2 linked regions of the Methylosinus trichosporium OB3b genome follow. The protein of the gene in region 2 interacts with the protein of the main gene of each other region in a pairwise test. Links are inferred from orthologs where the notes say so. Each region holds a gene or a part of one and is shown on either strand. Other genes may lie near its edges. The genes, in order: grpE and CQW49_RS10890.

The links.
Region 1: the proteins of CQW49_RS10890 (region 2) and grpE interact in binary tests that used the Escherichia coli proteins (3 or more experiments, as listed by UniProt). The link is inferred for Methylosinus trichosporium OB3b from one-to-one orthologs.

The regions. Positions count from the first base shown.
Region 1 is NZ_CP023737.1:4,124,531-4,127,749, forward strand. What follows is about bases 17-2,922. They hold grpE (nucleotide exchange factor GrpE), read right to left. Parts: upstream 1,806-2,922; coding sequence 1,227-1,805; downstream 17-1,226. Other genes in these bases: CQW49_RS19505 (magnesium and cobalt transport protein CorA), read left to right, coding at 118-1,119; pepN (aminopeptidase N), read left to right, coding at 1,935-2,922. Also shown: more of pepN, read left to right, coding at 2,923-3,219. UniProt on the Escherichia coli protein: Participates actively in the response to hyperosmotic and heat shock by preventing the aggregation of stress-denatured proteins, in association with DnaK and GrpE. It is the nucleotide exchange factor for DnaK and may function as a thermosensor.
Region 2 is NZ_CP023737.1:2,257,155-2,260,371, reverse strand. Bases 59-2,962 are described here. They hold CQW49_RS10890 (Nramp family divalent metal transporter), read right to left. Parts: upstream 2,225-2,962; coding sequence 893-2,224; downstream 59-892. Other genes in these bases: CQW49_RS10885 (tetratricopeptide repeat protein), read left to right, coding at 2,774-2,962; CQW49_RS25120 (hypothetical protein), read right to left, coding at 670-837; CQW49_RS24550 (hypothetical protein), read right to left, coding at 503-664; CQW49_RS10895 (TonB-dependent receptor), read left to right, coding at 59-387. In the rest of the region: more of CQW49_RS10895, read left to right, coding at 1-58; more of CQW49_RS10885, read left to right, coding at 2,963-3,217. UniProt on the Escherichia coli protein: H(+)-stimulated, divalent metal cation uptake system. Involved in manganese and iron uptake. Can also transport cadmium, cobalt, zinc and to a lesser extent nickel and copper. Involved in response to reactive oxygen.

The sequences.
Region 1 (3,219 bases), 1.9 Mb from region 2 along the record:
CGGGCCTTTCACCGTAACTCTCCAAGCGCGGGGCGGGAGATCGGCGCGTTTCCGCCTTAACCTTTCATTCATGTGTTCGGCCTCTCGTCTGCGCATGCCTCATGCTGGACGAACGCCATGAATGATCCATCGCATCACCCCGCTCACGAGCCCGGCGTGGTGGCCGCCGCCGTCTACGCCAGCGGCAAGCGATTGCAGGATATCGACATCGACGCCGCCGGCGCCTTCGCGGCGCAGCCGGGGAATGTGGTGTGGATCGGGCTGCACGAGCCTTCGCTGGCGCTGCTCGCGCGCGTGCAGCGCCAGTTCGGGCTGCATCCGCTCGCCATCGAGGACGCCGGCAAGGCGCATCAATATCCCAAGCTCGAGCAATATGGAGACGGGCTGTTCATCGTCGCGCGCACGGCGCAGATGGAGAATGGCCGCATCGCCTTCGGCGAGACGCATCTCTTCGTCGGCAAGGGCTATGTGCTGTCGATCCGCCACGGCGCCTCGCGCTCCTACGCGCAGGTGCGCGAGCGCTGTGAGGCGGCGCCGCACGGCCTCTCCGAGGGCGAGGACTATATCGTCTACGCCATTCTCGATTTCATCGTCGACGATTATTTCCCCGTGCTCGCGACGATCAACTCCGAGGTCGAGGCGATCGAGGACGCCATTCTGGAGCACACGCCGGGGCGCGCCCAAATCGATCGGCTCTACACGCTGCGCCGCGATCTGCTGCGGCTCGGCAACGCCGTCGCGCCGCTCGTCGACGTCTGCCAGCGGCTCGAGCATACGCAAGTCATGGCGATCGATCCGGCCATGCAGCCGCATTTCCGCGACGTGACCGACCATATTCGCCGCGTGCGCGAATCGATCGACACCTTGCGCGAGGTGCTGGCCTTCGCCTTCGAGGCGAGCCTGATGAACGGCCAGATGCAGCAGACCGAGATCGCCCGGCGGCTCGCGGCCTGGGCGGCCATTCTCGCCGTGCCGACGGCGATCGCCGGCATTTATGGGATGAATTTCGAGCATATGCCGGAGCTGAAATGGCGCTTCGGCTATTTTTACATCCTGGGCGCGATCACGGGGACATGCGCGTTTCTCTATTGGCGGTTCCGCCGCAACGGGTGGCTGTGAGGCTCGCCGTCATCGCGAGGAGCGCAGCGACGAAGCGATCCAGGGGCCGCCCCACGGCTCTGGATTGCTTCGCCTTCGGCTCGCAATGACGGGGGGAGCGTCGGCGATCACCCCTTGGGTCCGCCGCGAGCGACGCCGACCTTGGCCGGGCGGAGCACGCGCTCGCCGATCAGATAGCCGGGCTCGACCACTTGCGCGACCGTGCCATTGGGCACGCTCTCGTCGGGGATTTCGAACAGCGCCTCGTGCTGATTGGGGTCGAAGCGCTGGCCCTTGGCCTCGATGCGCTTGACGCCGAAACGGCCGAGCCGGGACAGGAAGTCACGCTCGGTGAGCTCCATGCCCTCGATCAGCGTGACGACGCTCTGGTCCAGAGTCTCCCGCGCGCCGACCGGCACGCTCTCGACCGCGCGGCGCAGATTATCGGCGAAGGTCAGCATTTCGCGCGCGAAATTGGCGACGCCATAGACCTTGGCGTCGGCGACCTCCTTCTCGGTCCGCCGTCGCATATTCTCCATATCGGCGAGCGTGCGCAGCAGCTTGTCCTTCAGGCCGGCCGCTTCCGCCCTCAGCGCCTCCAGCTCGGACCCGGCCTCGGCCGCCGTCTCCGCCGGCGCCTCGGCCTCGCCCGCCAGCGGCGGGACCTCTCCGGGCGGCGTGGTCTCGGTCTTCTTATCTTCGCTCATGATCTCTTCCATTGGCGTGAAACGTCCCCGATATCAGGGCGCCGACCCGCAAAATCAAGTCGGAGCCGCGCCACCATCGTTGCGCGGGACGGCGCCCCGGGTGTAGGGGTTGATGAACTTCGAGGTCCCATGCGCAATCCACCGCCCCAGGGCATTCGTCTCGCCGATTATCGGCCGCCGGATTTCCTCATCGACTCGGTCGATCTCGATATTTCGCTGCATCGCAGCAAGACGCGAGTCGTCTCGCGGCTGGCGATTCGCCGCAATCCGAAAGGACGCCCCGGCGCCGAGCTGACGCTCGACGGCGACGGGCTGGTCCTGCGCCGCCTGCTGCTCGACGGCGCCAGCGTCGCGGCCGAGGCGACGCCGGACGCGCTGACGCTGCACGCGACGCCCGACGCGCCCTTCGTGCTGGAGATCGAGACCGAGGTCGACCCCGCCGCCAACACCCAGCTCTCCGGGCTCTATCGCTCGGGCTCGGCCTATTGCACGCAATGCGAGGCCGAGGGCTTTCGCCGCATCACCTATTTCCTCGACCGTCCCGATGTGCTCAGCGTCTTCACGACGCGCATCGAGGCCGATGTCGCCGAGGCGCCGGTTCTGCTCGGCAATGGCAACCGCATCGACGCGGGCGCGCTCGAGGGCGGCCGGCATTTCGCGCTCTGGCGCGATCCCTTCCCCAAGCCGAGCTATCTCTTCGCGCTCGTCGGCGGCGATCTTAGCCATATTTCCGAGCGCTTCGCCACGCGCTCGGGCCGCATGGTCGATCTTGCGATCTATGTCGAGCACGGCAAGGAGAAATACGCGTCCTACGCCATGGATTCTCTCATTCGCTCCATGCGCTGGGACGAGGAGGTCTTCGGCCGCGAATATGATCTCGATGTGTTCAACATCGTCGCCGTCTCCGATTTCAACATGGGGGCGATGGAGAACAAGGGCCTCAACATCTTCAACGACAAATATGTGCTGGCCTCGCCCGAGACCGCGACCGACGGCGACTACGCCGGCGTCGAATCGGTGATCGCGCATGAATATTTCCACAATTGGACCGGCAATCGCATCACCTGCCGCGACTGGTTCCAGCTGTGCCTGAAGGAGGGCCTCACCGTCTTCCGCGACCAGGAGTTCTCGGCCGACCAGCGCTCGCGCGCGGTCAAGCGCATTTCCGACGTGCGCGGCCTGCGCCTGCAGCAGTTCCCGGAGGACGCGGGGCCGCTCGCCCATTCGGTGCGGCCCAATATCTATCACGAGATCAACAACTTCTACACGGCGACCGTCTATGAGAAGGGCGCCGAGATCATCCGCATGCTGAAGACGCTGATCGGCGCCGATGATTTCGCCAAAGGCATGACGCTCTATTTCGACCGTTTCGACGGAACGGCGGCGACGATCGAGGATTTCCTCTCCTGCTTCG
Region 2 (3,217 bases):
CCCAATATCATCGCCATGGGTCAAGTCGAGGTCGGCGAGGCGTTGGGCCCCTTCGCGGCGCTGCGCTATCGCTACCTCGGCGAGCGTCCTCTGACCGAGGACGGTCAGATCAAATCGCCGGCGACCGGCACGCTGAACCTGCGTGTCGGCTATCGCTTCGACAATGGCTACAGCATTCAGGCGGACGCTTTCAACATCACCAATTCCCGCTCGGACATGATCACTTACGGTTATGGCTCACTGCTGCCGACGGATAAGCTCTACGGCCTCTGCAAGGCGGGCCTCGTGTCGAGCAATGTCTGCGCGGTCGGCGTGATGGACCGGCACTTCAAGCCCATGGAGCCTCCGGCCGTGCGCGTGACGATCAGCGGCCCGCTGCCATTCTGACGGAACAGGGCGGCATTGCGAGGAGCGAAGCGGCGAAGCAATCCAGAACCCGCCCGCCGCTCTGGATTGGCTTCGCGTTGCTCGCAATGACGCCCCAGCGTCCGTTTCAGCCCCGTCAATCGGCTGAATTCACGCCGCCGGTCGTGAAAGCGCCGGCCGCCTTGGGCGGCGTGACGACTTCCGCTCGGGTCCAGTCGATCGGCTCCAGCTCCGCCCAGTCGGGATCGGAGGCGACAGCAGCGTCGATCTCTTCGTCGGTCATGTCGGGAATGGCCACTGGCCTCACTCCTCGGCATCCGTCGAGAGAACCACCTCGTCCGGCAGGCCCGCCATCGGGCTCTTCTCGAGATCGATGCGCGCGAGACGGGCGAAGCCGCCGTCGCCTTCGAGCACGATCACGGCTTCGGCCGGCATGTCTTTGAGAGCTTCGATCAGCTGCGCGACTGTCATCGGATCGCCTTCGTCATAGGATCATCCGCCGCGACATGCGAAGCGGGCGCCAAGCTCAATTCCCCGAGAACGCGTCCAGCAGCAGCTTGCCGTTGAGCGCGATGATGGCCACGGCGATGACGGCGGCGACGGCAGTGGTGGCGCGTGGCGCGGTCAGCTCGCCCATCATGCGCCGCGAGGCGGTGAACCAGACGAGCGGCGCGACCGCGAAAGGAAGGGTGAGGCTCAGCACCACCTGGCTCAGCACCAGCAGCCGCGCCGTCGCGGCTTCGCCGGCGATGAGCGTGACGGCGACGGCCGGCAGGATGGCGATGAGCCGGGTGACCAGCCGGCGCAGGGCCGGCCGCATGCGGATATGGACGAAGCCCTCCATCACGATCTGGCCGGCGAGGGTCGCCGTCACCGTGGAGTTGAGCCCGCAGGCGATCAGCGCCACGGCGAACAGCTTCGCCGCGATCGGCGCGCCGAGCAGCGGCGCGATCAGCCGATAGGCCTCGCCGAGCTCGGCGACCTCGGTATGGCCGGTGGCGTGGAAGGCTGCCGCCGCCAGCACCAGGATCGAGCCGTTGATGACGAGCGCGATCATCAGAGCGAGGGTGCTGTCGAGCACGGCGAAATCGATCGCCTCGCGCTTCTCGTCCAGCGAGGCGCCGACGGCGCGCGTCTGCACGATATAAGAGTGCAGAAAGAGATTATGCGGCATCACCGTCGCGCCGAGAATGCCGAGGCCGATATAGAGCATCTCCGGATTTTCGAAGAAGGCTCGGCTCGGGACGAGCCCTTCCGCGATCGCCGCCAGGCTGGGCTCGGCGAGCGCCAGCTGCGCGCCGAAGGAGAGGGCGATGACGCCGAGCATCGCCACGACGAACAGCTCGATCTTGCGAAAACCGGCGCGCTCGAAGGCGAGCACGAGGAAGGTGTCGAGCAGCGTCACCACAACGCCGGCGGCGAGCGGCAGGCCGAACAGCAATTGCAGGCCGATCGCCGTGCCGATCACCTCGGCGAGGTCGGTGGCGAGAATGCCCGCCTCGGCGAGCAGCCACAGCGCGAAATTGGCGTGGCGCGGAAAGCGCGCGCGGCAGGCGGAGGCGAGATCGAGCCCGGCGCCGAGGCCGAGCCGCGCCGTCAGCGATTGCAGCACGATCGCCATCAGGCTCGACAGCACGGCGACGAACAGCAGCGACGTTCCGAATTTCGAGCCGCCGGCGAGCGCCGTCGCCCAATTGCCCGGATCCATATAGCCGGTGGCGACGAGATAGCCGGGGCCGAAGAAAATGAACAGCCGGCGCAGTCCGGCGGTGTCGCGCGGCACGCTCACGGATCGGCGCATGTCGCCTCTGGTCGCGGCGAATGCTCCGTCGAGGTGGGGAGTGGCGGCGGACTGCATCGACTGTTCGGCTCCGTCGGACGCTCGGCGAATGGCGGCGGGCCGGCGGGCGCCTGCGCCGACTCGGGTGCGAAATATAGGTCGACCGCGTCGTCAGCGCCAGCAGCTCGAGCGCGCCGCGCGCCGTAGAGCCGTCGGCCGAACGCGGCCGGCGCCGGAAGGCGCAGCGCTTAGCCGCGCGCGCAGCAATCCGGACGAAAACATCCGGCGCCGCCACGAAATTTGTGACCTTGTTGCAACACTCGCCGAGATAAGTTTTCGCGCGCGGCGATAACGGCGCGACGCCCCTTTTCAGCCATAAACGCTGCGCTAATCTCGGCGCCGTCACAAGGTCATCGAGGACGCGTAGACGACTTCCGGAGCGCTCGACGCATCGGAGGACAGGCGCGCTCGTTTCGATGGCCGTCGCATCCTTTGGGAGGCGACGCCCTGAAAATGCGTTCGAGTGCGTCGTCTGCGGGCGGCTGCCGTGTCAGAAAGTCGAAGCCGGATATGATGGCGTTTCTTCATCGGATTGCGTCGACGGCGCGGCCCGGCGGGCGTCGCGGGATGCGGGGAGCCGCGTTCGGCTGCTCCCTCGCCTGCCTCTTTCTCATCGGCTCGCGCGCGCTCGCCTTCGACGCGTCGGAGCCGCGCAATGTCGCCGCGGTCGCCGCGCCGCTGCCGATGTTCAAGGATCCGCGCGCGGCGCTGCGCATCGGCCTCGAGAATTATCACGCCGGCAACACGAAGAAGTCGCTGGAGGCGTTGCGCTACGCCGCCGACGGCGGAGAATCGCTCGCGCAATGGAAGCTCGGCCGCATGTATGCGGACGGCGACGGCGTCGTGCGCGACGACGCCAAGGCCTATTCCTATTTCTCCAAGCTCGTGGAGCATTTCGCCGAGGACGAGCCGAGCCCGCGCGAGCGGCTGATGGCGGCCGGCGCCTTCGTCGCCGTCGGCGTCTATTATCTCGAGGGCATCGCCGCGGCGCAGATCGCGCCCGACGTCGGC